Regions from separate parts of the Bacillus arachidis genome, predicted to be linked through region 3. Evidence: riboswitches for the same ligand, from Rfam matches in the RefSeq annotation. Region 3 holds a riboswitch; each other region holds the start of a gene.
The links. Region 3 has a riboswitch for cyclic di-AMP ahead of kdpA (potassium-transporting ATPase subunit KdpA). Riboswitches for the same ligand answer to the same signal wherever they lie in the genome.
Positions count from the first base shown of each region.

Region 1: another riboswitch for cyclic di-AMP. It lies ahead of QRY57_RS05565 (hypothetical protein); the one in region 3 lies ahead of kdpA (potassium-transporting ATPase subunit KdpA).
Region 2: another riboswitch for cyclic di-AMP. It lies ahead of QRY57_RS10775 (APC family permease); the one in region 3 lies ahead of kdpA (potassium-transporting ATPase subunit KdpA).

Region 1 is NZ_CP127376.1:761,572-772,433, forward strand. It holds gene QRY57_RS05530 (ABC transporter substrate-binding protein) at 1-778, shown strand, start outside; gene tenI (thiazole tautomerase TenI) at 789-1,409, shown strand; gene thiO (glycine oxidase ThiO) at 1,402-2,511, shown strand; gene thiS (sulfur carrier protein ThiS) at 2,527-2,730, shown strand; gene QRY57_RS05550 (thiazole synthase) at 2,733-3,503, shown strand; gene QRY57_RS05555 (thiazole biosynthesis adenylyltransferase ThiF) at 3,496-4,515, shown strand; gene thiD (bifunctional hydroxymethylpyrimidine kinase/phosphomethylpyrimidine kinase) at 4,532-5,344, shown strand; cyclic di-AMP (ydaO/yuaA leader) riboswitch at 5,440-5,585, shown strand; gene QRY57_RS05565 (hypothetical protein) at 5,682-6,080, shown strand; gene QRY57_RS05570 (hypothetical protein) at 6,097-6,327, shown strand; cyclic di-AMP (ydaO/yuaA leader) riboswitch at 6,592-6,737, shown strand; gene QRY57_RS05575 (hypothetical protein) at 6,839-6,943, shown strand; gene kdpF (K(+)-transporting ATPase subunit F) at 6,940-7,020, shown strand; gene kdpA (potassium-transporting ATPase subunit KdpA) at 7,040-8,707, shown strand; gene kdpB (potassium-transporting ATPase subunit KdpB) at 8,721-10,811, shown strand; gene kdpC (K(+)-transporting ATPase subunit C) at 10,830-10,862, shown strand, end outside.
Region 2 is NZ_CP127376.1:1,816,339-1,827,200, reverse strand. It holds gene QRY57_RS10775 (APC family permease) at 1-1,721, opposite strand, end outside; cyclic di-AMP (ydaO/yuaA leader) riboswitch at 1,862-2,008, opposite strand; gene QRY57_RS10770 (PAS domain S-box protein) at 2,378-4,810, shown strand; gene QRY57_RS10765 (cupin domain-containing protein) at 5,252-5,797, shown strand; gene panE (2-dehydropantoate 2-reductase) at 5,823-6,737, opposite strand; gene QRY57_RS10755 (GNAT family N-acetyltransferase) at 6,903-7,448, shown strand; gene QRY57_RS10750 (YfbM family protein) at 7,768-8,229, shown strand; gene trhO (oxygen-dependent tRNA uridine(34) hydroxylase TrhO) at 8,292-9,266, opposite strand; gene QRY57_RS10740 (Nramp family divalent metal transporter) at 9,802-10,862, shown strand, end outside.
Region 3 is NZ_CP127376.1:1,665,086-1,675,947, forward strand. It holds gene QRY57_RS10065 (TerC family protein) at 1-520, shown strand, start outside; gene fumC (class II fumarate hydratase) at 629-2,017, shown strand; gene QRY57_RS10075 (DUF2087 domain-containing protein) at 2,552-3,316, shown strand; gene QRY57_RS10080 (GIY-YIG nuclease family protein) at 3,333-3,686, shown strand; gene QRY57_RS10085 (MATE family efflux transporter) at 3,706-5,115, shown strand; gene QRY57_RS10090 (peptidase E) at 5,179-5,877, opposite strand; gene QRY57_RS10095 (BlaI/MecI/CopY family transcriptional regulator) at 6,073-6,486, shown strand; gene QRY57_RS10100 (M56 family metallopeptidase) at 6,491-7,303, shown strand; gene QRY57_RS10105 (TlpA family protein disulfide reductase) at 7,478-8,032, shown strand; gene QRY57_RS10110 (diacylglyceryl transferase) at 8,050-8,733, shown strand; cyclic di-AMP (ydaO/yuaA leader) riboswitch at 8,880-9,022, shown strand; gene kdpA (potassium-transporting ATPase subunit KdpA) at 9,130-10,797, shown strand.

The sequences.
Region 1 (10,862 bases), 900 kb from region 3:
AGATCCATTAACATTAGCAGCAGCAGGAAAAGTAACAGTCGGTTTATATTATCAACCAGATGTTGTTATGGCAAAGGCAAATGAACAAATTCCAGTGAAATCAATTGGAGCTGTGGTTCGCTCACCATTAAATCATGTTGTATCGCTAAAATCGGCGGGAATCAATTCACCAAAAGATTTAGAAGGTAAAACAGTTGGTTATTCTGGAACACCTTTAAGTGAAGCATATTTAAAAACGATGATAAAAGAAGCTGGTGGTAATCCTGATACTGTAAAAGTAGTAGATGTCGGATTTGATTTAGTACCAGCGCTAATTACGAAAAAAGTAGATGCTGTTACTGGAGCTTATATTAACCATGAAGTTCCTGTTATGCGTCATCAAGGCCATGAACCAGCGTACTTCAACCCAGCTGAATATGGCGTGCCAAATTATCATGAGCTTGTTTTTGTAACAGGTGATAAAACATTGAAAAAAGATAAAGAAGCATTGCAAGCATTTTTACGTGGTGCGAAAAAAGGATATGACTTTATGAAGAAAAATCCAGATGAAGCACTGGGTATTTTATTAGATCATCAAGAAAAAGAAAATTTCCCACTTGTACCAGAAGTTGAAAAAGAAAGCATGAAAATTTTATTAGAGAAAATGGAAACGAAAGATGAGCCATTTTTATCAGATACGAAAGAATCATGGGAAAAGCAAAATAAATGGCTGAAAGAAAAAGGAATGACAAAAGAAATCGTTCCTGCCAATGAATTATTTGAAAACATTTTAAAGTAGGCGAGTGAATATGACAGACGAACTCCATGTTATCTCAAATGGTCAGATGACATTCGAAGAGTTAGCGAATGCAGCGATGCAAATTGAGAGTGAGATTGATTATTTGCATATTCGTGAGCGGGAAAAAAATACGAAAGAGTTATATGAAGGTGTGGAAAGTCTTTTAAAAAGAGGCTTTCCCGCATCTAAACTTGTGATGAATGATCGAATTGATATTGCGATTCTATTACATATCCCTCGCGTACAATTGGGATATCGAAGTGCTGATGTTAGGTTAGTTAAGGAGAGATTTTCTTATTTGCATGTTGGTTATTCTGTGCATTCTTTAGAAGAAGCGATAACAGCTTTCAAAAACGGTGCAGATTCCCTTGTGTATGGTCATGTATTTCCAACAGATTGTAAGAAGGATGTTCCGGCAAGGGGGCTAGAAGAAATTTCAGATATGGCAAGGCGATTAACGATACCGATTACAGCTATCGGAGGGATCACACCAAAAAATACAGTAGAAGTACTTAGAACTGGTGTGAGTGGTATTGCTGTTATGTCTGGGATTGTAAGCGATCGTAATCCATATGAGAAAGCAAGATTGTATAAGGAAACAATAAGAAAGTGGGCGGAAAATCATGAGTAAGAAGTATGATGTAGCCATTATTGGCGGTGGTGTAATGGGTAGTTCAGTTGCACATTTTCTAGCAGAAAGAGGATACCAAGTTGCAATTATTGAGAAACAAAGGATTGCGTCTGAAGCTTCTAAGGCAGCGGCAGGTTTACTTGGTGTACAGGCGGAATGGGATGCATACGATCCGCTATTTGAGCTTGCTAGAAAAAGCCGTGCAATATTTCCGCAACTTGCTAAAGCTTTACGTGAAAAAACGGGTATTGATATTGGATATGAAGAGAAAGGGATATACCGTATTGCCCAAAATGAAGATGAGAAGACAAGAATACTAGATATTATGAACTGGCAACAGAAAACAGGTGAAGAATCATATTTTCTGACAGGAGATGAACTTCATGAAAAAGAGCCCTTTCTCTCTTCATCGATCACCTGCGCTGTATATTATCCAAAAGACGGTCATGTTATTGCACCGGAACTTACAAAGGCGTTTGCACACTCTGCAGCCATTTCTAGTGCTGATATATATGAAGAAACAGAAGTATTTGATATCAAAATAGAAAACAACCGAGTAGAAGGAATCATTACGAATGAAGGTATGATTGCATGTGAAAAGGTAGTAATTGCCGGTGGTTCATGGAGTACAAAACTTCTTCATCACTTTGATAAAGAGTGGGGGACATATCCTGTAAAAGGAGAAGTTGTTGCTGTAAAGAGCCGTAAACCATTGTTGCAATCTCCTATTTTCCAAGAGCGATTTTATATCGCGCCAAAACGTGGTGGACGCTATGTAATTGGAGCAACGATGAAGCCCCATACGTTTAATAAGTCTGTGCGGCCAGAAAGTATTACTTCGATATTAGAACGCGCTTATACCATCTTGCCGGCTTTGAAAGAAGCCGAATGGGAAAGTACATGGGCGGGATTACGCCCGCAATCTAATCATGAGGTTCCTTATATGGGGGCGCATGAAGAAATAAAGGGATTATATGCTTGTACTGGTCATTACCGAAATGGAATTTTATTAAGTCCTGTTTCTGGTCAATATATGGCAGATTTAATAGAAGGAAAGCAATGGAATCACTTGCTAGACTCATTGCTTTCTAAAACGATTTAGAAAGGGGATGGAAGCTTGAATTTAAAAATTAATGGTAAGCAAGTAGAGGTGCCAGAAAGTATTAAGACAGTAGCAGAATTGCTTACGCATTTAGGATTAGATACAAAGATTGTTGTAGTAGAACGCAATACAGATATTTTAACAAAAGAAGATCATCAAAGTGCATCTGTTTTTGATGGAGACCAAATTGAGATTGTAACTTTCGTAGGAGGCGGTTGATTATGTTAAACATTGGACCATTTACATTCAATTCTAGACTTTTATTAGGAACAGGGAAATTTTCTGATTATGATGTGCAAAGAAAAGCAATTGAAGTATCAGAGGCAGAGATTTTAACATTTGCGGTACGTCGTATGGATATATTTGATGCACAGCAACCTAATTTATTAGAAAAAATTGATGTGAAAAAGTATACATTACTTCCAAATACAGCAGGGGCAAAAAATGCTGAGGAAGCAGTTCGGATTGCGAAATTAGCAAAAGCTTCAGGGCTCTGTGACATGGTAAAAGTAGAGGTGATTGGTGATGATAGAACGTTATTACCAGATCCAGTGGAGACTTTAAAAGCATCTGAAATGTTGTTAGAAGAAGGATTTATTGTTCTTCCTTATACATCTGATGATGTTGTATTAGCACGTAAATTACAAGAACTTGGCGTTCATGCGATTATGCCTGGTGCATCACCAATTGGTTCAGGACTTGGAATTGTAAATCCATTAAACTTAAGTTTTATTATTGAACAAGCAAAAGTACCGGTTATTGTGGATGCTGGTGTAGGGAGCCCAGCTGATGCAGCATTTGCGATGGAATTAGGAGCGGATGGCGTGCTATTAAATACAGCTGTATCTGGCGCGAAAGATCCTATTAAAATGGCAGAAGCAATGAAGCTAGGTATTCATGCAGGACGTTTAGGGTTTGAAGCAGGACGTATTGCACGTAAACGTTGCGCAACAGCAAGTAGCCCGTTAGAAGGAATGAGCGTAGTTGAATAATCGATATTCTCGCCAAGAGTTATTTTCTCCAATTGGAGAAAAAGGGCAACAGAAGATAGAAGAAAAACATGTATTAATTATCGGCGCGGGAGCACTTGGTAGTGCGAACGCAGAGATGCTTGTAAGGGCTGGTGTTGGCCATGTGACGATTGTGGATCGCGATTATATTGATTGGAGCAATTTACAACGTCAGCAGCTGTATTGTGAGGAGGATGTGAAAAATAATCTTCCGAAGGCTATAGCAGCACAAAGGCGCTTGCAAGAGATTAATAGCAATGTAACTGTAAAAGCTTTTGTTCAAGATGTAACAGCAGCAGAATTAGAAGAACTTGTTGCAAATGTCGATGTAATGATTGATGCGACTGATAATTTTGAAACACGTTTTATTGTTAATGATATATCGCAAAAATATTCTATTCCATGGATTTATGGAGCATGTGTAGGAAGTTATGGCCTTTCTTATACGATTTTACCAGGAAAAACGCCATGTCTATCTTGTTTACTACAATCTATTCCGCTTGGCGGAGCAACATGTGATACAGCAGGTATCATTTCACCTGCTGTATCTCTCGTTGTTTCTCATCAAGTTACAGAAACTCTGAAAATTTTAGTAGAGGATTATGAATCGCTTCGGGATGGGCTTGTATCGTTTGATGTATGGAAAAACGAATATTCATGTATGAAGGTGCAAAAACTTCGAAAACATAATTGTCCATCATGTAGTAAGGAAGCGCTCTATCCATATTTAAATAAAGAGAATACATCGAAAACTGCAGTTTTATGTGGGAGAAATACGGTTCAAATTAGACCGCCTTATAAAGAACAACTAGATTTTGAGCGATATAAAGAGCTATTACGTGATCGCGTAGCAGATTTAATGGTGAATCCATATTTATTGTCATTTTCAATTGAAGGGAAGAGACTGGTTGCGTTTCAAGACGGCCGTGTTCTCGTACATGGAACGAAAGATATGGTAGAAGCAAAAACAATTTATCATCGTTATTTTGGATAGAAAAAGGGTGAGTGAGATGAAAGTGAATAAAGCATTAACAATTGCTGGATCTGATAGTGGCGGCGGTGCTGGGATTCAAGCAGATTTAAAAACATTTCAGGAGCTTGGTGTATATGGAATGACAGTGATTACTGCTATTACAGCTCAAAACACGCTCGGCGTGCAAGGGGTATATCCTGTTGCAACCGAAGGGATCCGAGAGCAATTAAATTCAATTGGCGCAGATTTAACACCAGATGCTGTTAAGCTTGGTATGCTATTTAGTAGTGAAATTATCAAAGTTGTTGCAGAAAATATTAAAAAGTTTGGCTGGAATAATATTGTACTAGATCCTGTGATGATTGCAAAAGGTGGAGCATCATTGTTACAACAGGAAGCTGTGCAAGCATTAAAGGAATATTTATTACCCATTGCTACAGTTGTCACTCCGAATGTGCCGGAAGCAGAGGTATTAACAGAGATGGAAATTCACAACATTCAAGATAGTAAAGAAGCTGCAAAAGAATTGCATAGACTAGGAGCGAAATATGTTCTTATGAAAGGCGGGCATGCGGATTATCAAGGTAGCGAAGTGATTGATTTATTATTTGATGGTGAGCGGTTTATTGAATTTAAAAGCGAACGAATTGATTCTAAACAAACACATGGTAGCGGTTGTACATTTGCATCTGCTGTGACGGCAGGGCTTGCAAAAGGATATACAATGGAAGAAGCAGTATGGGAAGCGAAACAATTTATTAGTATAGCAATTGAAGAGCAATTAAATATTGGAAGCGGTCATGGACCAACGAATCACTTTGCATATAAACGTCAAGAAACTCATGCATAAACATTCGAAATTTGATGAGGAAGCCAGTTGTATAACTGGCTTTTTTTATTGTTTACTTTTTCCATATTTAGGAGTATTATATCAGCCAGAATCTATTTTTTGTAACGCTGAGTCCGGGTAATGGAGCGGAGGAACCAAACCGTGCATAAGCACTAGGGGTGAATCTTTCATGGTGAAAGTAGGGCTACTCTCAAAGTCCGAATCCGACAGCTAACTTCGTAAGCGTGTTGAGAGGGGATGGTGCACGGATGGACACATCGCTTCACCGATCTGATTAGTGTAAAAGAATATTAAATTACTATATTGGAATTCTTTTATACTAAGGGGGATGAAATGCATGGATGAGGAAAAAGAATTAACACTCATTTGTGTAGGAGAAGAGGAAAAGGTAAATAGTTTGCGAGAATTAGTACCTTTTCAAAGTGATATGATTATTTTTACAGTAGATGAACATGTAGCAGATGAAGTACGAGCATGTGGATTTGAATCAACGTATTGCTGTGATAAGGAACTAAATATAACGAGCATTTGTAGCGGAATCAAAAAAGTAATCTTGCTAGGAGATGAACTTCCAACAGTTAGCTTTTTCACTGAACGGATTCGCTTTTTTTTTCAAGCGCCTATTACAGTTGTCACAAGAAATAAAAACTATCCAGTCAGGCTCTATCAAACAATTGGAGCTAAATTTGTAGTGTTTACGAACTGTGATAATATTTCTTTTTTATTTTTTGAATAGGGCGGAGGAAGCGAAGATGAAGGTGTTATTACTTGGAGATATAGCACATCGTTGGGCGGTATCAGTAGAGCGAGTTCAAGAATTGGCTGCGCTAGATCCTAGTTTTCCAAACCCATATATGATATTACCATCAGAAGAGAGTTTGTATTTGGAAACGGATATTATCGAATATGAGCAGGTACGTGTAGAACTGTCACAAGTTTATATTCGAGGAAGAAGTTTACGTGCATTTTTGCGAAGAGGGTAAATTTTGAATGAAAAAAGAGCGAATGATTAAGTACAATAAGCTAGGCACTTATATGAATTCGCTCTTTTTCTTTCATATTTAAAAGATTATTTTCATGAAAAAGAAAGAAAAGACAAGGAAACAGGTGATAAAATATTAATATTAACCAATGTAAGCGTTTAAACAATTGAATTTTTTCTTATTTTAGGAAATACTACTCTTTACAAGTTAAATATAGAGGAGTATATTTACATTCATAAATTGTTTATAAAAATTTCCAAAAACAACCTGATATCGCTGAGTCCAAGTATTTGGAGCGGGGGAACCAATTTTGTGCATTGTCACTTGGGGTGAATCTTTCATTAAGAAAGTAGGGCTACTCTTTAGGCCCGAATCCGACAGCTAACCTCGTAAGCGTTTGGAGAGGAGGTTTACTTTTGTGTTGTTCATTTTTGAACACTGAGTAGAGCCTCAGTGTTCTTTTTTTGATGGGTAAATGGTAAAATTTAACATTTTGAAATGAGGGATTGGAATGCTAGATGTAGTGATGATCGGAATCTTTGTTGTATTAGTAGCATCTATGATAGGGCTTGCAAGCTGGTCAGATAAAGTTGTGAAAGAAGGGAAGCAATCATGATGATTGCCTTATCAGTTATTGTCGCAGCGATTACTGTGTATTTAGTTTATGCGCTATTAAATCCGGAAAAGTTTTAATTAGGGGGAATCATTCATTATGATTTGGATTGCAGTTGTCATCACAATGCTATTATTTATTCTTGTAGCAAAGCCAACGGGGATTTATTTAGAAAAAGCTTTTCAAGGTAGTAGAAAACTAGATAAAGTATTTGGACCTTTTGAAAAGCTTATTTTCAAAGTTACGGGTGTTAAGCATTACAACCAAACTTGGAAACAGTATGCATTATCATTAGTTGCACTTAACGGTTTTATGATTGTTGTCGTATATTTCATTTTCAGGTTACAAGGTGTATTGCCGTTAAACCCAGCACATATTGAAGGCATGGAGCCAACGCTTGCTTTTAATACAGCAATCAGCTTTATGGCAGATACAAACTTGCAGCATTATAGCGGTGAAAATGGATTATCTTATTTATCACAATTAATCGGAATTACATTTTTAATGTTTGCTGCACCAGCAACAACATTAGCGCTTGTAATGGCTTTTATAAGAGGATTAGCAGGTAAGGAACTTGGCAATTTTTTCGTAGATTTTACAAGAGCTCTAACAAGGGTCTTTCTTCCAATTGCATTTGTTGCAGCGCTGATTTTTGTTGCGCTTGGTGTACCGCAAACTTTAGACGGAGCGGTTACAGCACACACGATTGAAGGCGTGAAACAAAATATTTTACGCGGGCCTGTAGCTTCATTCGTTTCCATTAAGGAACTTGGTAATAATGGTGGTGGATTCTTCGGAGCAAACTCCACGCATCCATTTGAAAACCCAGGACAAATCAGTAACATTTTACAAATGATGCTCATGATGTTATTGCCAACAGCTTTACCATTTACGTATGGAAGAATGGTTGGAAATAAAAAACAAGGACGTATCCTTTTCGTTTCTTTATTTATGGTGTTTTTAATTGGATTTGGAACCATTGTTTCATCAGAATTACACGGAAATCCAGCATTAAATCAAATGGGTATAGAACATGTACAAGGAAGTACAGAAGGCAAAGAAGTACGATTTGGAACAGTTTTTTCTTCACTGTATGCGACTGTAACAACAGCAGCAGAAACAGGTGCAGTTAATACGATGCATGACACGTTAACACCAATTGGTGGATTGGTACCACTTGTAAATATGATGTTAAATACAGTATTTGGCGGCGTTGGGGCAGGCTTCGTTAATATCATTATGTACGCAATTATTGCTGTTTTTATATCTGGATTGATGGTTGGACGGACACCAGAATTTCTAGGTAAGAAAATTGAAGGTAAGGAAATGAAATTAATTGCAGTAACGATATTATTTCATCCATTGCTTATTTTAGGATTTTCGGCTTTAGCACTTTCAACAAATCTAGGAACAGATGCAATTTCCCATTCAGGTTTCCACGGTTTAACGCAAGTTGTATATGAGTACACATCCTCTGCTGCGAATAACGGATCTGGATTTGAAGGCTTAGCAGATAATACACCGTTTTGGAATATTACGACTGGTTTAGTTATGTTTTTAGGACGCTATTTCAGCCTAATTACAATGTTAGCTGTTGCAGCTTCATTGAAAGAGAAAACGATAGTACCGGAAACAGTCGGAACATTCCGAACAGATAATAGTTTATTTGGTGGAATTTTCATTGGGACAATTGTAATTGTCGGTGCGTTAACATTCTTCCCAATGTTAGTATTAGGTCCAATTGCAGAATTTCTTACATTGAAGTAATGGAGGGTAAATGATGAGACCTGTAGTGGTAAAAGAAAAACAAGTGAATCAATCACGGGTACATGTTGTAGAAGATGAGGTTAGACAAGCGAAAACAATGGATCGTGATATTGTGAAACATGCGATGAAGCAATCTGTTGCGAAATTGAATCCGAAAGTAATGGTAAAGAACCCTATTATGTTCGTTGTGGAAATTGGATTTATAGTCACTTTGATTTTATCCTTTCTTCCGAATGGTTCTAGTAGTATACCAGGCTGGTTTAATATAACAGTTTCTTTCATTCTATTATTTACAGTTTTATTTGCTAACTTTGCAGAAGCATTAGCAGAAGGACGTGGGAAAGCACAGGCTGATTCTCTAAAGCAATCGAAGAAAGATGTATTTGCAAACGTTGTAAAAGAAAATGGGAAAATCGTTCAAGTATCAGCGACTGAACTGAGAAAAGGTGACGTTGTAATTGTAAAACAAGGGGAAATGATCCCGAGTGATGGCGAGGTTATTAAAGGGTTAGCGTCAGTTGATGAATCAGCAATTACGGGAGAATCCGCTCCTGTTATTAAAGAAGCAGGTGGAGACTTTTGTTCAGTAACAGGCGGTACAATGGTTGTTAGTGATGAAATTACGATTTCAATTACAAGTAATCCAGGTGAGTCGTTTATAGATAAAATGATTTCGTTAGTAGAGGGGGCTGCTCGCCAAAAAACACCGAATGAGATAGCTCTGAATACAGTACTGACAAGTTTAACTCTTATTTTCTTAATTGTAGTTGTAACACTACCGATTTTTACAAATTATTTAGGGTTTAAGATTGATACAGCCGTACTTGTTGCACTACTTGTTTGTTTAATTCCAACAACAATTGGTGGTTTATTATCAGCTATCGGGATTGCCGGTATGGACCGAGTAACGAAATTTAACGTGTTAGCAATGTCAGGGAAAGCGGTAGAAGCTGCAGGAGATATTAACACAATTATTCTAGATAAAACAGGTACAATCACGTTTGGGAATCGGATGGCACATACATTACTCCCAGTAGGAAATGAAACGATTGAACAATTGGGAAAATGGGCTGCACTCGGATCGGTGTTAGATGAAACACCAGAAGGTCGCTCTGTAATTGAATATGTAAAATCAAAAGCTCTATCATACAACAGTGAGCTTGCAGAACAAGGTGAATTTGTTCCATTTAAAGCAGAAACAAGAATGAGTGGTGTGGACTTACCTGACGGGACAAAAGTAAGAAAAGGAGCAGTTAATGCAGTTATTGAGTGGGTGCAGGCACAAGGTGGTACGATTCCAAAAGATTTGAATCAAAAAGCAGATTTTATTTCAAAAGAAGGTGGAACGCCACTTGTAGTTGCAGTGGATAGTCGCATTTATGGATTGATCTATTTAAAAGATACTGTAAAACCTGGTATGCGTGAACGTTTTGAACAGCTTCGCCAAATGGGGATCAAAACAGTGATGTGTACAGGTGATAATCCATTAACAGCAGCAACAATTGCGAAAGAAGCAGGAGTAGATGAATTTGTTGCGGAATGTAAGCCAGAAGATAAAATTGCAGTTATTAAAGCAGAACAAGATAAAGGAAAACTTGTGGCAATGACAGGTGATGGTACGAATGACGCGCCAGCGCTAGCACAAGCTGATGTTGGATTAGCGATGAATAGTGGAACGACAGCTGCGAAAGAAGCGGCGAATATGATTGACCTAGATTCCAACCCAACAAAAATTATTGAGGTTGTAGGGATTGGGAAACAGCTATTAATGACGCGTGGTGCATTAACAACATTTAGTATCGCGAATGATATCGCAAAATATTTTGCGATTATCCCAGCGATGTTTACATTAGCAATTCCACAAATGGAAGCACTGAACATAATGAAATTAACTTCACCGCTTTCAGCCATTTTATCGGCATTAATCTTTAACGCAATTATCATTCCACTGCTCATTCCTTTGGCAATGAAGGGGATTGCGTATAAACCGATGAGTTCTAATGCATTACTTGGTCGCAATTTATTGATTTATGGGCTTGGGGGAGTAATTGTTCCTTTCATTGGGATTAAAGTGATTGATCTAATTGTAGGGCTGTTTATATAAGGAAGAGGGGAAAAGAAGATGGCTAAAAAACAAAGTATACTTTCACCGGTC
Region 2 (10,862 bases), 150 kb from region 3:
CCTTTTTTAGGAATAAATTGCGGTATTACTACAGTAACCCGATAATTTGATTCGCTAGCTTTATATTGAACTGTGTCAATAAATTTGGTTAGCGGCTGAATAATACTTCTGTAATGAGAGTGTAGTGTCACCAGTCTAACTTCAGGCTGCCATTTCTTCCATTTTTCTTCAAACTTCTTCTCATCTTCTCTTTCAAAAGAAACGTAAACAGCTATGACCTGATCTGGTGAAAGGGATTTAGCATAATTTAATGAGTTCTCTACTACATGAGTCATACCAGCAACAGGAACAATGATTACATTCCCTTCAATCGGCACAATTGGTTCACAGGTTTTAAGACTTAATTGATCTCCTACCGCTTCATAATGCTTTCTAATTCGATGAAAAACAATAATAATGACAGGTAAGAAAATTAAAACTGTCCAAACTTGTGCAAACTTAGTTAAAAAGAACATACTCATAACTATAAAACTAATAATAGCACCAGTTAAATTAATCGTTAATTTTAAGATCCATCCTTCAGGCTTTTCTCGAATCCATTTTACCACCATCCCAGACTGAGACAACGTAAATGGAATAAACACACCTACTGCATAAAGTGGAATAAGATGTTCTGTTTGCCCTTGGAAAGCAATAATTAAGAGAATTGAAGCAATTCCAAGTATGATAATTCCATTTGAATATCCTAATCGGTCTCCCCTAACCGTAAACATTCTAGGTATAAACTTATCTTTTGCAAGATTAACTGCTAGTAAAGGAAAAGCAGAATAACCAGTATTAGCAGCAAGGATTAATATCAACGCTGTTGTTCCTTGAATAAAGAAATACATGAAGTTCCGTCCAAATGTTTCTTCGGCAATTTGTGAAACAACTGTTACCTCTTTACTTGGAGTAATACCATAATAGTAAGCTAAAAATACGATTCCTGAGAATAACACTGCAAGTAATAGGCCCATCGCAAGTAACGTTTTCGCAGCATTTTTAGGAGCTGGATCTTTAAAGTTCGGAATAGCATTGGAAATAGCTTCAACACCTGTCAAAGCAGAACTACCTGATGCAAATGCTTTTAAAAGTAAAAACAAACTAATCCCTGCTACTGGTGTACCGATTGGTGTATGCAAATTAGGTGAGACTTCACCTGTTACAATGTTGTATATCCCTACACCGATTAATATAAATAGCGCTAAAACAAATAAATAAACGGGATAAGCTAAAACAGAAGCTGACTCCGTTACACCTCTTAAGTTCAAGATTGTAATAAATATGACAAATATGATTGCAATAACCACATTATGAGCATGTAGACTAGGAAAAGCAGATGTAATCGCATCTGTACCTGCAGATACACTTACTGCCACCGTTAAAATATAGTCTACTAATAAGGAACCTCCAGCTATTAACCCTGGATTCACACCCAAATTTTCTTTTGATACTACATACGCTCCTCCCCCATGAGGATACGCAAAAATAATTTGTCTATAAGACAAAATTAGAGCTGTTAACAAAACTAAGACTCCTATTGCGATTGGAATAGAATACCAAAATGCTAACGCACCCACTGCAGATAGAGCAATTAATATTTGCTCTGGACCATATGCCACTGATGACAAAGCATCAGAAGAAAGAATCGCTAATGCTTTCGTTTTATTAAGCTTTTGCTCTCCTAATTCAGTTGATTTTAACGGTCGACCAATTAAAAATCTTTTTATGGAAGAAACCACTGATCTTCACTCTCCAATAATTTTATGCATTTCTCTCTGTTAGTTCAGTAAAAAACGGACTTTTAAGAAAATAAAAAATGCCTACAAGTCCATGACGAATAAACTTGTAGACATCAATTTTTTTGTCGCACAAGCTCCACCTTCCTTCTCATATAACGCTTACGAGGTTAGCTGTCGGATTCGGGCCTGTGAGTAGCCCTACCTTTTTCAAGGATTCACCCCTTGGATTATGCACTAATCCATAAAAACGGGTCCCCCGTACCATGCGGTTTCAGCGATTTAGAAATTTGAAACTGTCGATTATAATACTCCCTTATTTAGAAAAAGTAAATACAAATTTTTAAATAAGGGCTTAAATTTTTAGAAATAGAACAGTTGTAATGATTTTGTAGGATTTTACTTCATCAATAAACATAATGGTTCTGATGCAAAATCATTTCATAAAAACATAAAGTCTACACAATATGTTCAAGTTTAAGAGATAACTAACAAGAGTTTTTGCACCATTACCAAATGATTTATATGCGCTATCTATTAATAAATTGACTTCACTTTTTCAAATAACAATATTCAAAACATTCAATCTGAAAACCCGTTTTATTTGTAGGATTTCCTTGCTTTTTGTCGAATACGTTCAATGAGAGGAGGAATATTACATGATCTTCAAAGGATTCTTCATTAATCTATCTATTTTTGCTTTCCTAGTTAGCTCAGCTATATTTATTCGAGTGTTGATTTTGAATATTCATTCTAAATTAAATCAGCTATATGGAGGAATAGTTGCCGGTATCATAGCTACTATTTTGATGGTCTTTAATTTTAAGCACATGGGATTGTTTTATGATCTCCGAATGGCTCCTCTTATAATTTCGTACATTTATTTTGGTCGTACGGCTGGTTGGATTACAATAACATTTATTATAATTATGCGCATTTTCTATCTTGGTGGTAATTGGGGACCATCTTTGATTGTTTCTTTAGGAATAGCTACTATATATACTATTTTTGAAACATATCTCAAGAAGCTTCATCCCTTTAAGAGAGTCTTTCTCTATCTAGCTGTTTACATAGCTATGATCCATTTGGTATTTGGATACTTTTTTCCTTCTATACCACTTATACTTTTTGACATTCAAGGTACATTATTTATATCTTCTGGACTATTGATCAGTATTTTTCTTATGGAGTCCTATCAAAAATTATATTATTTAACACAAAATTTAACTAAAGCGAATGAAACATTACAAGAATCAAAGCAAGAATTAAGGGATACCGTACATGAACTGCAAGGAGGTATTTTTAAATTTAAAAAAGTGGATGGGAATTTTATTCATACTTTATGTGATGGACAGTTATTTTATCAACATGGTTTTCACTCTGAACAAGTGGTAGGGAAAAGTTTACCTACCATAGATTCTTCCATTGTTCCATTCCATTTAGTACCTCGACTACTAAAATATTATCAACAGGCATGGGATGGTAATGAAGTCACTTTCGAATTACCTTGGCCAAATGATGAAACTATTATTCTATTCTCTCTTAGGCCAGTTAAAAGAAAGGGAACAGTGATTGAAGTGGTTGGTTCTACTGTTGATATAACGAAAAGAAAAAATGCAGAAAATGAACTAAAGGTAACGAAAGAACGGTTGGAATCATTTATTAATCATAACGTAGATGCTATCACCATATTTGATTTAGACGGACACATGATACAAGCCAATAAAGCTTACGAAAAGATATTTGGATGGTCAGAAAAAGAAATCTTGGGAAAAAAATTACCTTGCGTACCAGATTTTTTAATGGATCAAACTTTAGAAACTATTAAAAACATTACCGCAAAAGATCCTGTTATTACTAAATTAGAAACAGTGCGACAACGCAAGGACAAAACTCTCATTGATGTAAGCTTGACCGTTTCACCCATTTTAGATTTACAGGGCAATGTAATTGCTTTATCAGGAATTTGTAGGGACATTTCTGAAAGAAAACAAGCAGAAAGAAAACTACAGCATCTACATCAACAATTAAAAGGCAGTGAGATGAAATACCGTGCACTTATCGAACAAGCAACGGATGCGGTATACGTAGTAGAGCTAAATGAGGATCAATTTCCAGTTCGATTTATTGAGGTAAATCCTGTTGGGTGCAAAAGATTTGGATATAGTAGAGAAGAACTTCTCTCGATGCCATTTCCTAGTACCGTTCCGCCAGATTCTCCAATGGTCAATAGAGTGATAGAGAAAATTAGAGATGGGCAAACTGCTTTCACTTTGCAAGATGAATTTGTTTTTCCAACAGGAAAAACAATAACAACTGAGTTTGGTGTCCGTGTTTTTAACTTGAATGGCAAAAACGTTTTCTTGAGTATCTCTCGGGATATCACTGAGCGGTTAAAAACTGAGGAGTTATTACGAAAATCGGAGAAACTTGCTGTAGTGGGTCAATTAGCCACTGCTATTGCCCATGAAATTAATAATCCTTTAACAGCAATGAAAGGATTCATGCATTTACTAAAATCAACAGAAAATAAGAACAATGAGCATTATATAGATATCGTGTTATCAGAGATTGGGCGAATAGACAGTATTACCAATGAATTTATGGCGCTAGCAAAACCTCAGGCGTTAGAAATTAAAACAAATGATCTTAATGTATTAATGAAACAAGTTGTAATGATACTTCAGCCTCAAGCAATGATGAACAACATACAAATTACAACTGAGTTTACATCTGATACTTCATTCATCCTTTGTGAAGGGAATCAATTAAAGCAAGTTTTTATAAACATCTTAAAAAATGCGATTGAAGCAACTCCGATGGGAAGGGAAATCTTGATTCAAATCGAAGATGTACCTGATAAAAACCAGGTAAACATTCGATTTACTGATTACGGGTGTGGAATTGAAAAAGATCGTATACCTTATCTAGGAGAACCATTTTATAGTATCAAAGAAAATGGTATCGGTTTAGGATTAATGATCTGTTATAAAATTATCGAAAAGCACCAAGGAAAGATACTTATTGAAAGTGAAGTAGGCAAAGGAACGACAGTTAATATTAATCTTCCTATATCTACTCTCGAAAATTAAAGCACTTATTCATCTTTTTAGATACAATCTATCACGCGAAGTTAAAAATAAAATATCTCAGAAGCAAAAAAGTTTCTTTTCTATAGTTTAGAATAAAGAAACTTTTTTGCTTTTAAATATTATGGATAGATTTAATATACACAACTCCTCCCCTTACTTTAATAGATCCTGATATATTTCGTTGATATTCCTGCTCTAAAGACTATTTCACGGAAGAAACTCCATTAAAGGAGCCTTGATGGTGCCTTTCAGGAAATACTTTGGTTGCATATGGAGCGAAGCTTTTCAATCTCCTTCATTTATCTGATTCTCCTTATTTTCTTGTAGCGATGTGAATGTTAAATTATAATTTAAGATAGTTTGACATAAAAACATTGAGAACATTAAATAAAAATTTCATTATTTTAAATATATTTTAACGAAATATTAAGGAGTATAGTCATGGAAAATATAGATATTGGAAAAAAAGTACAGAAATATAGAAAAGCTAAAGGCTTGAGCAGTAAGGAGTTAGCAAAATTAGCTGCAATTACCCCTTCAATGTTAAGCCAAATCGAACGCGGATTAGCAAATCCTTCAATACAAACCATAAAGGTCTTAGCTAAATCCCTTGATGTTCCAACATTTAGTTTTTTCATTGAAGAAACAAACACAGATGATTTAATCGTAAGATCCAATAAACGTAAGAAAATGATTGTTGATAATTTATCTTATGAGTTATTGTCACCTGATTGCACTGGTAATTTGGCGACAGCGATTATGAATGTTCCTCCCAATACCTCTTCGTCAGAAAATCCTCTGGAACATAGAGGTGAGGAAGTTGCAGTCATTTTGGAAGGAAAAATTTTGTTATATCTAAATGAAGAACAATATGTATTAGACGCTGGTGATAGTGTAAAAATACCAGCAAATTTAAAACATAAATGGGAAAATAATTTCAACGAAATGGCAATTATATTATTTTCAGTGACACCACCTTCGTTTTAAATTAAATAAAATATTGAATGTTCCCTTACAACATCTTTTCGTAAACTTTTAAATTTTGATAAATAATTTTTAACAATGGAGCATCTACATGAAATTGTTTTGCTAATTTCAACAAATATCCTTGTAAGTACTCCCCCTCGATAGATGAACCTTTTTCCATATCCCGCTGCATAGAAGATTTCATATCATATGAAATCTTCTCAATCGTCTTCATATGTTCGTCAACAATATTATCCTGAATGGGGGCCCCAGATGCTTTCATAATCTGTGCTGCTTCTTTAAATAAATTCCGAATCAAGTCCCGTCCCCCATCACTTTCACGGATCGGACCTATTGGTGCGCGCATTAGCGTAGTCACGCCTGACATAACAGTAATAAATAAATATTTATGCCACATATCTTGCACGATATGATTACTTAAAACAAAACTTGCTTTTGTACCCTTTAATGTGTTGGCAATCCCCTGTATTCGCTCTGTATGTAAACGTTTTATTTCCCCAAATACAAGTCGGTTAGCAGAGCTAGTTTGAACAACATCTCCCTCACCGTTTAATGTTGTTTCGATAAAACACAAACCTCCAATAACTTTATCCTCACCAAATACCTGTTGCAATGTAGATAGGTGAGCTATACCATTTAGTAGTGGTATAATAATTGTATTTTTACCAACAAATGGCTTCAAATCGTTTATTGCTTCTTCTAAATGATAAGTTTTTGTTGAGAATAAAATTAAATCGAATGGATCTACGGATTCAGTTTTTGTGATTAATTGTGGTATAAAGGAGAAATCTCCATTTATGCTCCGAATAACAAGACCATTTTTCTCAAGCTGTTGTTTTCGTCCACTACGAACGAGAAACGTAACATCTTCCCCTTTTTCTACTAAACGGCCTCCAAAATATCCTCCGATTCCTCCAGCTCCTAATACTAAAATACGCATATAGAACTCCCCTTTTCCAATTATGAAAATTTCACTTCCTTGTAGCATAACTATATTATACATCTGACTTATTTATTTAACAGAAGATTCAACTTTTTGATAAAATTTTATTTTAAAATTATGTATTATAGTAAAGAATTGTGTGGTTAGAAAGGATGAGAAAAAATGCAATATCCAATGTTCTTATCTAAAAGATTAACAATACGCCCATTTGAATTAGACGATGCTCCGAGAGTTCAAGAATTAGCAGGAGATAAAGAGGTTGCTAAGACTACTACAATTATTCCTCACCCTTATCCAGATGACGTGGCAGAAGAGTGGATTACCTCTACTCATACAGCTATGGATAAGGGTGACAGTTTTCACTTTGCAATGGTTAATGAGCAAAATATGCTCATCGGTTGCATATACCTTTTTATTAATAAAAAACATAATAAAGGTGAGCTAGGATACTGGATAGGTAAATCATATTGGGGGAAAGGATACTGCACAGAAGCCGGCCAAGTCATCGTTACATATGCATTTGAAGAATTGCAACTAAACCGTATTTATGCTGATGCTTTCACTAAAAATCCTGCCTCGTCTAAAGTCATGCAAAAATTAGGATTGAAGCATGAGGGAACATTTAAACAAAGTTGTTTATACTGGGGAGTGTATGAAGATACTGTTGTTTATGGTTTAACAAAATCTGATTATAACAAGAGTAAGTAGCTGCTCTTCTTTTTAGCAAATATCAATAATACGAAAGCTTTACTTCCGCCATAAAAATCAAAATTTCAGGAAGAAAACACGCGGAAACATCCTTATAACATTTAGTTTTAATAACTAAATGGATCCTTATAAAAAGAGTAGACCACAAATTTTTATGGCCTACTCTTTTCTTTAAACATTTCCCTTGTTTTGCTTCACCAGAAATAATCTATACTTTCTCACATCTTATAAATGACTTAAATTCCTCTTCTATCCCCCAAAAAACACCTACATAAAATATGATATACTAAATTAAAAATCAATAGAGGAGCTGGCTATTATGGGGATGATTGGACAGTATCTATTAGTTACAGATGAGGAATTAAGTAAAATCAAAAATAAAGAGTTGGATCTTTATTTTAAAGAGTCCGATTTAGATATCGATAAGTCATGGCAGTTACTTCATTTTACTTTATGTGGTGAGATTGGCGGAGGGGAGCCACCACTTGGACATGTCGTACCTCTTAATGATTCCATCATAGATAACGATTCGCTCGGTACTTTTTATCTTACAACTAGCGAAGTCGAAGAGACCTATTCTGCAATAAAAGATTTAAGCGAATCTGATTTCAACAGCATGTACAACTTTCAAGAATTAATGGATGAACAACTTTATCCACTCGTTGAAGATGATGATTCTGATGAGATATTCGAATATACTTATAGTTATTTTTTAGAAATTAAGGCTTTATATAAACAAGCTGTTTCAAACAAACAATGTGTAATCTTTTTCATTATCTAAATACAAATAAAAAATGGATCCTCTCTTTTACGATGGGATCCATTTGTTATTAAAGTCAATTATTATCCTAATTTCACTTGATTTTCTGCTTCAATTTTTTCTAATGCAGTAGCTACTTGCTCTTCTGTTAATTCATGTTCTTTCACATAACGGTTACGTGGGTGCACACGGCACTCGTGTGAGCATGCACGTAAATATTTCTGTTCATTTTCTTCTGAGCATAAGATTTGTTTGTTACATTCTGGATTTGCACAATTTACATAACGCTCACATGGTTCTTTTGTAAAGTGATCTTTTCCAACAATAACATGTTCTTTTTGGTTCACTGGTACACCAATACGCTCATCGAATACATAACATTGTCCATCCCATAGTTCACCTTGCACTTCAGGGTCTTTTCCGTACGTTACAATCCCGCCGTGAAGCTGACTTACATCTTCAAAACCTTCTCTGACTAACCAGCCTGAAAATTTTTCACAACGAATACCACCTGTACAATACGTTAAAATCTTTTTGCCTTCGAGCATTTCTTTATTTTCATCAATCCAATCTGGTAACTCGCGGAATGATTTAATATCAGGTTTAATTGCGCCTCTAAAATGGCCTAGATCAAATTCATAATCATTTCTCGCATCAATGATAACTGTATTTTCTTCTCGCATTGCTTCATAAAACTCTTTTGGTTCTAAATACTTTCCTGTTGTTTCTTTCGGATTGATATCATCTTCTAAACGAAGTGTAACAAGCTCTGGACGAGGACGCACATGCATTTTTTTAAACGCATGCTCATCCGCTTCATCCACTTTAAAAACGATTCCAGCAAATCGTGGATCGTTCTTCATTGCTTCCATATATTTCTCTGTTTGCCCGACAGTACCTGAAGCCGTTCCGTTAATCCCTTCTTCTGCTACAAGAATTCTCCCTTTTAACTCAAGTGAATTACAAAATTCTAAATGCTGAGCAGCAAACTCTTCAGGATTCTCAATTGTAGTGTACATGTAATACAGCAGTACTCTGTATGGTTTTGCATTTAACATTTTATTTTTACCACCTATCTAATTCGATATTTTAAAATCATGTATAAGTTAACGATCATATCGGAACATATAAGAATAAGAAAAGATTTGTTACCTATTTTTTAAATAACTTTCTCCTATTTACAATGTTTTCCCAGAAGTTAACGCAAATGAAAAACGAGATCACATAACAATCCAATACGGTTGTAATGTAATCCCAATATATTATATAACATACAAATTAGTTTCCAGCAATTAATATGCTGTGAATCCTATTTTACAATTGAAAGCACCTTTTTCCACTCCATATTGTAAGTCCACTCTCTTTATTCTCCTACAATCCCTAAAGTTATAACTGTATGTGAGCTATTTTATTTATTTTTGTTACATAGTTATTCCGATTACACATTTATTGTATACAGTCATATAATTTGCATTAAGGAAACAGTTATGTTCAAATAAAAACATCATCTAAAATATCTAAATGTATTGAAATAGAACAAAAGAATAAATACAATAATTGCATCAAGTTAAGAAACTAAAGGGGAAAACTACTATGAATAAAGATATAACAAAAGATGAACATGTCCCTTCTCAAAGTACAACAATTCAATCTGCCCACCTAGCTTTAAGTGGCGAGACAAAAGGATTAAAAAAATTATTGCCTTTTCTTGGCCCTGCATTCATCGCATCCGTAGCTTATATTGATCCAGGAAACTTCGCTACAAATATTGCGGCAGGTTCACAATATGGTTATTTATTACTTTGGGTGATTCTAGCTTCCAATTTAATGGCCGTATTAATTCAGTCTCTATCAGCAAAGCTCGGAATTGCTACCGGAAAGAACCTGCCTGAAGTTGCTCGTGAACATTTTCCAAAACCCGTTTCAATTGGTTTATGGATACAAGGAGAACTCGTTATTATAGCTACTGATTTAGCTGAATTTATCGGTGCTGCGTTAGGGTTATATTTACTGTTTGGTATTCCAATGTTACCCGCTGCTTTAATTACTGCAGTTGGATCATTCATTATACTGGAGTTTCAACGCAGGGGCTTCCGTCCATTAGAAGCTGTTATTACAGGAATGGTCTTTATCGTTGTTATTGCATTTGGTGTACAAGTGCTTTATGCGAAACCAGAGCTAAGCCCTCTTCTTTCAGGACTGTTTATTCCTAAATTTCAAGGTGTAGATAGCATTTTACTTGCAGCTGGAATTTTAGGCGCAACAGTAATGCCACATGCGATTTATCTACATTCTGCTTTAACACAACGCCGCGTAGTCGGAACAACAGATGAACAGCGCAAAAAGATTTTCCGCTTTGAATTCATTGATATCATTATTGCAATGGTGATTGCTGGAGCGATTAATGCAAGTATGCTAATTGTAGCAGCTGCCTTGTTCTTCAAAAACGGATTACATGTTAAAGATTTAGATGTCGCTTTTAATGAGTTTAGCAATTTAGTTGGTCCTGTATCAGCTAGCCTTTTTGGGATTGGATTGTTAGCTGCTGGTTTATCTAGTTCTTCTGTTGGTACAATGTCTGGTGATATTATTATGCAAGGATTTATCCGCATGCATATTCCTTTATATTTAAGACGATTTATTACAATGATTCC
Region 3 (10,862 bases):
TTTAGTTAAAATATATCGGCAAAAGAAGTGGCAAAGAGAAATGCACGGAGAGCAAGAAAAAGGGATGGAAGAAAATACGCCGAAAAAGAAAAGTAGTTTTTGGTTAACAGTTCTAAAAGTGGAGGTTACAGATACTGCATTTGCGATTGATTCAATTTTAGCTGCGGTGGCTCTTACATTAACCATTACACCACTAAATAAAGGAATGATAGGTGGTCTTGACGCGGGGAGATTCTGCGTTATTTTTACTGGTGGGATGATTGGTTTAATTATTATGAGATTCGCGGCTACTTACTTTGTGAAGTTATTGCGTGAAAGACCTGGCCTTGAAACGGCAGCTTTTATGATTGTTGGATGGGTCGGCGTAAAACTTATTGTTTCAACACTGGCGCACCCTATGGTTGGAATAATCGATAAGGATTTCCCTCAATCCGCTACGTGGAAAGCTATTTTTTATATCGTATTAATTACGATTGGCGTTTGTGGTTGGTTCTTATCTCCTGATGCATCTGAAACATAATTTAGTAAATATAGAATTATCAATAAATACAGGTGAGAATCCTTATCGTTTAAAGGGAAGTCTGTTACAATAAAAATGTATCTATTTTATTATCAAGGGGATGAAAACATGGAATACAGAATTGAAAGAGATACATTAGGAGAAATGAAAGTTCCAACTGATAAATTATGGGCCGCACAAACACAGCGTAGTAAAGAAAACTTTCCAATTGGAACAGAGCATATGCCGATTGAGATTGTACAAGCATTTGCAATTTTAAAGAAAAGTGCAGCCATTAGTAATCACAAATTAGGAAAGTTATCGGAAGAAAAAGCTCAGGCGATTGTAGAAGCAGCTGATGAAATCCTAGCAGGAAAATGGAATGAACATTTCCCGCTTGTTGTATGGCAAACAGGCAGCGGAACACAATCGAATATGAACGTGAATGAAGTAATCGCCAACCGTGGGAATCAAATTTTAGAAGAGAAAGGACTTGCTGTACATATTCATCCAAATGATGATGTGAACATGTCCCAAAGTTCAAATGATACATTCCCAACAGCGCTTCATGTTGCTTGTTTGATTGCAGTGGAAAACCAAGTGCTACCGGCAATTAAAAAGTTAAAAGCAACATTAGAGAAAAAAGTAAATGAGTTTCAAAATATTATTAAAATCGGTCGTACGCATTTGCAAGATGCAACACCTTTAACGTTAGGGCAAGAAATTAGTGGGTGGCACCGTATGCTTGAAAAAACAGAGCGTATGATTGCGGATAGCAATACATATATGAAAGAACTTGCAATTGGGGGTACTGCAGTTGGAACAGGCATTAATGCACATCCTAAATTTGGTGAGATGGTTGCAGAGGAAATTAATCAGTTTACAGGAAAGCAATTTGTATCAGCACCAAATAAGTTTCATGCATTAACAAGTCATGATGAGGTTGTGTTTGCACATGGTGCGTTAAAAGCATTGGCAGCGGATTTAATGAAGATTGCAAATGATGTACGTTGGCTTGCAAGCGGCCCACGTAGTGGTCTCGGTGAAATTATTATTCCTGCGAATGAGCCAGGAAGCTCTATTATGCCAGGGAAAGTAAATCCAACACAAAGTGAAGCATTAACAATGGTAGTGGCGCAAGTTATGGGAAATGACGCAACCATCGGATTTGCAGCGAGCCAAGGTAACTTTGAACTAAATGTATTTAAACCAGTAATCGCATATAACTTCTTACAATCTGCTCGTTTATTAGCCGATGCGACAGTTTCATTTAACGACAAATGTGCGGTTGGTATCGAAGCAAATGAAGAAGTGATTAACCAAAACGTAAATCGTTCTTTAATGCTTGTTACAGCATTAAATCCACATATCGGTTATGAAAATGCGGCGAAAATTGCAAAGCATGCTCATAAAGAGGGATTAACATTAAAAGAAGCAGCATTACAATCGGGGTTATTAACGGAAAAACAATTTGATGAGATTGTAGATCCAAAGAAAATGATTGCACCGAAGGAATAATTAGAATGGACAATAAAAAGCCAAGATTCTATTTGAATCTTGGCTTTTTTCTCGAATAGAATTTCTATTCTCTTAATTATTAATAGTATATGCAATTCTGAAGATGGAGAGTGGCATCATAATAGAAATACGATTCTATATTTCTATTGTGATCAAAAATGGTTTTCACTATAAATTTATTTATTATATTCAGGTTTGGGCATGTATCTTTTGATAAGGGAATGGACTTGTCTTCGTCTGGTGATACAAAGTTCATTTTCTTGTTAAAAAGTTAGTGAATAGGGTAAATAAGACTAGATTGAAGTTTTAGTTGATTAAGGGATATTACTTCTGCAGCTGTTTATAATACTTTAGAAATATTGGCTGCTATTAGGAAGGAGATGCCTATTTACTAAACGATTTTAAATTTGTTTGGTAAATAAGTAAGCGAAATGTTGAAAAGTTTATTTTGTTTGTGATAAGATGATTCAGTAAGGGTAAACGATATTGTGATTTGTTTGCGTTTTTAATAAACTGTTTGGAGGATTGTTTGGTATGAATGATATTTCTGAGAAGTTTTGGGATGCTTCCATTAAAGAACTAAAAAAAGGATATATATTTGAAGAGGATACAGAAGAATATACTTGTTTAGCATGCGGAGAAAGTTTTATAAAAGGTGTAATTTATCAAGATAATCAAGTTTTATATGAAGCCGAGAAGTTTGTACAATTACACATTCAAAATGAGCATACATCTATGTTTGACTATTTATTGAATCTGGATAAAAAATATACAGGTTTAACGGATTTGCAAAAGAAGATGGTTCAATTTTTTTACATGGGATTCAATGATAAAGAAATTGTGAAAGAGCTGGATGGGGGAAGCACGTCGACAATACGTAATCATCGATTCACATTGCGTGAGAGGATGAAGCAAGCGAAAGTATTTTTAGCATTGATGCAACTGTCCGAAGAAAAATCAAAAGTGCAATCTAAATTTGTACCCATTCATAGAACAGCTACGATGGTGGACGATCGGTACAATATTACGGAAGAAGAAAATGATGAAGTATTAAAGTTGCATTTTACAGAAGGATTAGACGGTCCACTGGTGAAATTTCCGAAAAAACAAAAACGTAAATTAATTATATTACGTCATTTAATAAAAAAATTTAATAGTAACGAAAAGTACACCGAAAAAGAAGTGAATGAAGTTTTGGAAAGTGTATATCCAGACTTTGTAACTTTAAGAAGGTATTTAATTGAATATGGTTTTCTAGATCGAACGCCTGATGGAAGTCAATATTGGGTGAAGTTATAAGAAAGGGGAAAGGAAAATGAATAGAAGAGCAGAATTAAAACAGCAATACAAAGAGATAGAGATTGAAGCGGGTATTTATCGTATTATAAATACAAAAAACGAGAAAATGTACGTTGAGAGTACGATGAATTTAAAGACGATAAGTGGGAGGCGATTTGAACTCAATGTAGGTTCTCATACAAATAGAGCATTGCAAGAGGACTGGAAGCAATACGGTGCAGATGCCTTTGAATTTGAAGTGCTAGAAGTCTTGAAAAAGAAAGAGACTGGTTATTTTAATGCTAAGGAAGAATTGAAAAAATTAGAAGAGAAGTGGCTACAGGAATTGCAGCCATATGGAGAGCGCGGGTACAACCGAGCAAGCTCTTAATAAAAAGGGGAAATGAAATTTGAAATCACCGACAGATAGCATTCAAGAAGATGCAGAATCACAGAGTCAGGAGAAGGAAGGGAAACCGATATGGAAATCGATGTCCATGTTCTTAGTTCCTTTGCTTTTAAGTAATGTATTACAATCAGTTGGACAATTGTTTGGGATGGTAGTGGTAGGAAGATGGCTTGGTGTAAATGATTTAGCTGCCATTTCTGCGTTTTTTCCGTTGTTCTTTCTACTTGTTTCATTTGTAATTGGAATTGGATCGGGTAGTTCTATTTTAATCGGGCAAGCATTTGGAGCTCGTAACGAAGATCGTGTAAAAGCAGTTGTTGGTACAACGCTTACCTTCACATTTATACTAGGAGCTATTTTAGCAGTAGTAGGCAGCATATTCACCATGGATATTCTGCGTTTTATGGGAACACCAGAAAACATTATTGGTATGAGTGTCCACTATGCACGTATTTTATTTATTTCAATGCCAGTTTTATTCTTATATTTTGCATATACAACATTTATGCGAGGTACAGGAGATTCCAAAACGCCATTTTACTTTTTAATTGTTAGTACAGTGTTGAACATGATATTATTGCCTGTTCTTATCTTTGGTTGGTTAGGAATGCCGAAACTTGATGTTTATGGAGCAGCTTATGCCTCTGTCATATCAACGATTATAACGTTTGTTGTCATGCTTATTTATTTGAAGAAGAAAAATCATCCATTACAATTGGATGAAACAGTACGGAAATATCTTCGTATGGATTGGGAACTATTAAAGTTATTACTACGCCTTGGTATTCCAGCAAGTATTAATATGATATTAGTTTCGTTATCTGAGATTGCAGTTATTGCATTTGTAAATCGATTCGGTTCTGACGCGACCGCAGCCTATGGAGTCGTGAATCAAGTTGCAAGTTATGTACAAATGCCAGCAGTCAGTCTTGGAATTACAGTATCCATTTTTGCTGCACAGTCCATTGGTGCGAATCAATTTGATCGATTACAGAAAGTTGTTCGAGCGGGAATTATAATGAACTATATTATTGGTGGTGTATTAATCGCTCTTATTTACTTGTTCTCAAGAGAGATTTTATCACTATTTTTAACAAGTCCGAATACAATTGAAATTGCACATAGCCTAATCATGATTACATTATGGAGTTATTTAATTTTCGGTCATGCACAAATTATTGGTGCGACAATGCGGGCAAGTGGAACGGTACTATGGCCTACTGTTATCAGTGTTGTATCAATTTGGCTTGTGGAAGTTCCTGTTGCCTACTACCTTTCGTATCACACAAGTCTTGGTATAAAAGGTATATGGGTTGGATATCCGGCAGCATTTATTGTGAGCTTACTGTTACAATACGGATACTATAAGCTTTCATGGCAAAAGAAACGGATTACGCGACTTGTTAGTTAAATGGAAGGTGAAAAATATCCCTAAGTTTTCAGCTTAGGGATACTTTGTATGAGTACAAATAACTTATAAATAACTTTTCAAAGTTACATCAAAATGATGTCGCATAAGTTTTCCATCAAACATATAGAACTCCCAAGCTTTCTCTGGATCTCCGATAATTTCAAAGGAGTTTTCGGTTATATACAAAGCGCAATTATCTTCTAAAGCGATTCCTTCTGTATTACGTGCACGGTTTTGTAAGAATAAATGAAAAGCGTTTGCTCGATCTGGTTGATTGTAATGTGGACAGAAGTGTTTGTTTATTAAATTCCAGCCATCGCTTTCCATATAGCCGTCTCCTTTATAATTAGAACGAAGCCCCGTTGTAAACCAGCACATAGCACCAGCGCTATATCCCGCAATGAATGTCCCGTTGTGTACGGCTTCTATCAACTTTTCGTCTATTTTGTTTTCCTTCCACTTTTCAAGCATATTGATATAATTTCCTCCACCTAGATAGATAAAATCAGCAAAATGTATCATTTCACTAATTTTATCTTCGCTAACGCTTTCTTTTATACAGCGTAGAATGTGAACATCACATTGTAACTGCTTCTCGAATGTTTTTCTAAATTCTTTTATATAACCTTCATCGTCATTGCTTGCTGTTGGGATAAATAATATTTTTGGAGATTGTTTCCCAGTTAATTCAATAAGTCGTTGATTTATAAGGAAATGATCCGTTTGTTCAAAGTAACCTCCGCCAATTACAGCTAACTTCATAATGAAGCACCACCTAATAGATTTTTGTTATTGATAAAGTTTCGCTATAGAGAAGTTTCTTTCCTTCTATAACAAAATATGAAAATGGGAATGTGTTCTAAAATAAAGAAGGGGTTTATTTCCATGTTCGTATCATTCTATATTTGACCTTTTATTCTCAGTGTACTACAATTTGTAGTGCAGAGGAGGATTAGCATGTTCACTCAAAATTATAAGTTAAATGAGCAAGGATTAAATCATTTCTTTGGGTCATTAGAAGCGAGGATTATGGAGATTATCTGGAGTACTCCGGATATTACGATTAAAGAAGTACAGCAAAAACTAAGTGAGGAATCTCCTGTGAATTTTAATACAGTGATGACTGTGATGAATCGGTTAGTTGAAAAAGGGCACTTGCAAAAACAAACGGTAAAAAGAAGCGGTGTATACCGTGCTGTACAAACGAAAGAATCCTTTTTATCAAATCAAACCAAAAAAATGACACAAGAATTAATGGGGGAATTTGGTGATTTCGTTGTGAATCACATGTTAGATGAACTAGACCAAGCTGATCCTGCTTTAATAAAGAAGTTAGAAGAAAAACTTAATCAACTGAAAAAAGAGGACTAGTATGATGAAGTGGCAAATACGAAAAATAATATTGTTAGCAAGCAGTATTGGTATTCTCTTTTTTGGGATGTTAGTGTACTACGTTACATATCCATTTTTCTTTGAAAATAAAGCTCTTTTTTTATCGCAGTTTTGTCTCTTTGAATTGCAAGAACATATGAAAGAATTATCAACCATTCGTGTCATAATGAGCGGATTATTGTTATTTACTATATTAGTTGTATGGAAAAGAGTGTGGAAACAGTTTTTCTATAGCCGAAAATTACAGAGAAATTTAGTTATGATTACTCGAAAAGGAAAACAATTGTATTTGCTACCATCATTAGAGGTTACAGCATTTACTATCGGAGTCACTCATCCGAAAATTGTTGTTTCGGAAGGTGTATTTCAATCTTTTACAGAAGAAGAAATTGATGCAATTGTATTACATGAAGAATATCATCAAAAAAATCGTGATCCGTTAAAATTGTTTCTTTTTACGGTGTTAGTTGAAGGAATGCTGTATATTCCGGTATTGAAAGATATGTTACAGCGTTATCATACGTATCAGGAGCTATTGGCGGACAAATATGCGATGGATCAAATGAAATCATCGTTTGAATTAGGTAGTGCATTGTTAAAATTAATTAAAATAAAAACAGTATCTAATCCGTTTATAACAGCTTCTTTTGCGAAAACGGCAATCAATTTGCGTATTGAGCAAATTGTTAGTCCGTCATCTATAAGGCTTAGTATGCCGTTACATACAAATTCAGTTTATGTGACAATAGGGCTATTTCTCATTTCGTTTGTACTTATTATTGGAGAGTGCATATAGCCTCTTTTTTTAACCCGAAACACTACTTTATGTAGTGTTTTGTGGGAGGAATAAAATGGACGCAGTAGGCGCGGGGATTCTTTCATTTGTATCTAATCAAATGATGAAAATTACAGCATTTTGTATTCAATTATTTGACGGATTTACTGGATTTTAAAAATAGGGGGAAAGAAAGTGAAAAAACTAATTACCATTATTCTTGCAGGAGCACTACTATGGGCAGGGTTTAATTTTTATAATTCAAAACAAGAAGAAAAAGAACGGAAAGCAAAACAAGAGGCACTACAAGAGAAAGAAGTATTACCGCAAGTAGGATTTAAAGCACCGAAAATTACACTTAAAGGACTAGATGGGAAGCTGTACTCATTAAATGATGCAAAAGGAAAACCGTATATTATTAATTTTTGGGCATCATGGTGTGGGCCATGTGAAATGGAAGCACCAGACTTAGTGCGTCTTTACGATAAATATAAAGGAAAAATCGAAATTTTTGCGGTGAATGCAACGGTTGGAGATCCAGTACAAGAAGCAAAGGCGTTTGCGGATCGTTTTGGATTTAAGTTCCCGGTTTTACTAGATATGGATGGAGAGGCAGGGATTGATTATAAAATTGTTTCATTGCCAACAACGTTTTTTGTTGATAAAGATGGGGTGATTGTAGATCAAGCGCGGGGGGTATTACCTCCAGATCAACTAGAAAAGAAATTTAAAGAATTAATTGAGAAGTAAAAGGGGACATCCTAATGATGATGGACTGGATGGTGAAAGTACAGCCTATTTCTCTTATAGTGGGAAGTTTATTTGGGCTTGTGCTCATGAAATTAAAAATGAAAAGTCAAGGTATCCCATATGAGGGAATAATGGATACAGTAACAAATGGACTTTTTATCATCGCACTAACATGGAAATTTATGCCGACAATTTTGAATCCAGGGTGGGCTTTTCAGTCACCATGGCAAGCGTTACTCGCTGTAGGAAGTACCCAACACATTATAATGGGTTGCTTGATTGCTAGTGGATATGTTGTATGGAGAAGTAAAAAGGCTAATTTTTCACTTTTGGTTTTACTAGATGCACTTCCTTTTGAGATTGGAAGTATGATTATTTCTTATTTTCTATTCCATCAGTATGTTGGTATAAACACAACAATGCCGTGGGGAATGAAAGTGTATGATTCGAAATTTTTCTATCATCCAATATATATGTATGAAATTATGATAGCAATCTGCCTAATGGGATGGCTGTGGCTAAAAAACGAGAAATTAGGAAGTAGAAAATACATGAGTTATTTTCTACTTGTAGAAGGGATTGCGCATATATTCATTTCACTTATAATTGAGCAAGTTCCATTATTATTTGGTCTGTCTGTGCAGCAGTTACTTATTTTTATTGCGATTAGTATAAGTATTGTATTGCTTCCGAAAAAATAAAAATAGCACTGTGCGAACGGTTGTTCATACAGTGCTATTTTTATAGATTGTATGAATCGATTTCTTTTTATTTTCTCTCTCTTTACAACCATCATTTAGAGGAGTATATTAACAATCAGAATAGCTCAATGTAGATTTTACAGCCAAATAATAAATCGCTTAATCCACTTCAGGAGCGGGGGAACCAAATTTGTGCATTTGTCACTAGGGGTGAATCCTTTTATAGGTAGGGCTACTCTCAAGGTCCGAATCCGACAGCTAACCTCGTCAGCGTTTTGAGAGGGGGGACTTGTGTGTAAAAAACACTAGGTGCAACCTGGTGTTTTCTTTTTATTCTCTTAGTGGAAAAATATTACATTTAATTATAGTGTAATGGGAACAGAAAGGGGAAAGAGGATGAACTGGCTTACAAGTCTAATTACAATTGGCCTATTCGTAATTGTTGCAAAACCAATGGGAGACTACGTATACAATGCTTTTCAGCGTAAGGAAGCATTTCAAAAGGTATTTGGTCCACTGGAAAAAATCTTATTTAAAGTTGCTGGGATTAAAGGGCATAGTCAGACTTGGAAACGGTATATGTTTTGTTTAATAGGAACAAATTTTTTCTTTATTTTGGTTGTATATTCAATATTTCGATTACAAGGAATTCTTCCGTTGAACCCTGATCATTTTTTAGGATTAGAACCAACATTAGCATTTCATACAGCAATTACATTTATGACAAATGCGAATTTACAACACTATGGGGGAGAAAGTAGTTTATCCTATTTCTCTCAAATGGTAGGTGTGACATTTATGATGTTTGCAGCACCTGCAACTTCATTGGCAATCGGCATTACGTTTATTCGTGTACTAGCGGGGAAAAGAATAGGAAATTTCTTTGTTGATTTTGTACAAGCTATTACGAGAATATTATTGCCAATTTCATTTGTCACATCGTTGATATTTGTGTTTTTAGGAACGCCGCAAACATTGGATCCAACAGTTGTTGTGAAAACGTTTGAAGGAACGACACAAGAGATTCCTCGTGGACCAGTAGCATCTTTACTTTCCATTAAAGAACTTGGTGACAATGGAGGGGGTTTTTTTGGAACAGTTTCTGCTCATCCTTTTGAAAATCCTAATATGATAAGTAATGTGTTACAAATGATGTTACAAATGTTAATCCCAATGGCCTTTCCATTTGTATACGGAAGAATGGTCGGTAATCAAAAGCAAGGTAGAATGTTTTTTATATCGATGTTCATTCTGTTTATTATTGGATTCTGTACGCTTGCTATATCTGAATTGAAGGGGAATGCATTGTTAAATCAATTAGGGATAGAAAGTTCACAAGGAAATATGGAAGGAAAAGAAACTCGTCTTGGCGTCATATCTTCTGCTTTATATGCAACCGTTACAAGCGCCTCTGGAACAGGCGGTGTTAATACAACGCATGATACTTTGACACCGATTGGTGGAATGGTCCCACTTATAAATATGCTTTTAGGTACCGTGTTTGGAGGAATTGGACTCGGGTTTATGAATGTCGTCATGTATGCAATGATTGCCGTGTTTCTAGCCGGATTAATGGTGGGGCGTACACCGGAGTTTCTTAACAAAAAAATAGAAGGAAAAGAAATGAAGTTAATAGCAATCACGATTGTGTCTCAGCCGCTACTTATTCTTGGAGCTGCAGCGATTGCATTTTCTACGAATCTAGGAACAGATGCGATTTCTAATCCAGGTTTTCATGGTTTAACACAAATTATATATGAATACACGTCGTCCGCTGTTAACAACGGATCTGGGTTTGAAGGATTAAGAGATAACACACCTTATTGGAATCTTTCAACGGGAATTGTTATGTATATTGGTAGATATTTAGGTGTAATTACAATGCTTGCCGTCGCGGTTAGACTCAAAAGGAAAAAGGTTGTACCTGAGACCATAGGAACCTTTCAGACGGATGATCGGTTATTTGGCGGAATTTTACTAGGTACTATATTAATAGTAGGTGTTCTAACATTTTTCCCAGTACTCGCACTTGGGCCGATTGCTGAATTTCTTGCAATACCATAAAGTGAAATTTTAATTAGTGTGGGGTGTTTCCAAAAGAATACCTTTGCTTTTGTTGAGGTTTTTAG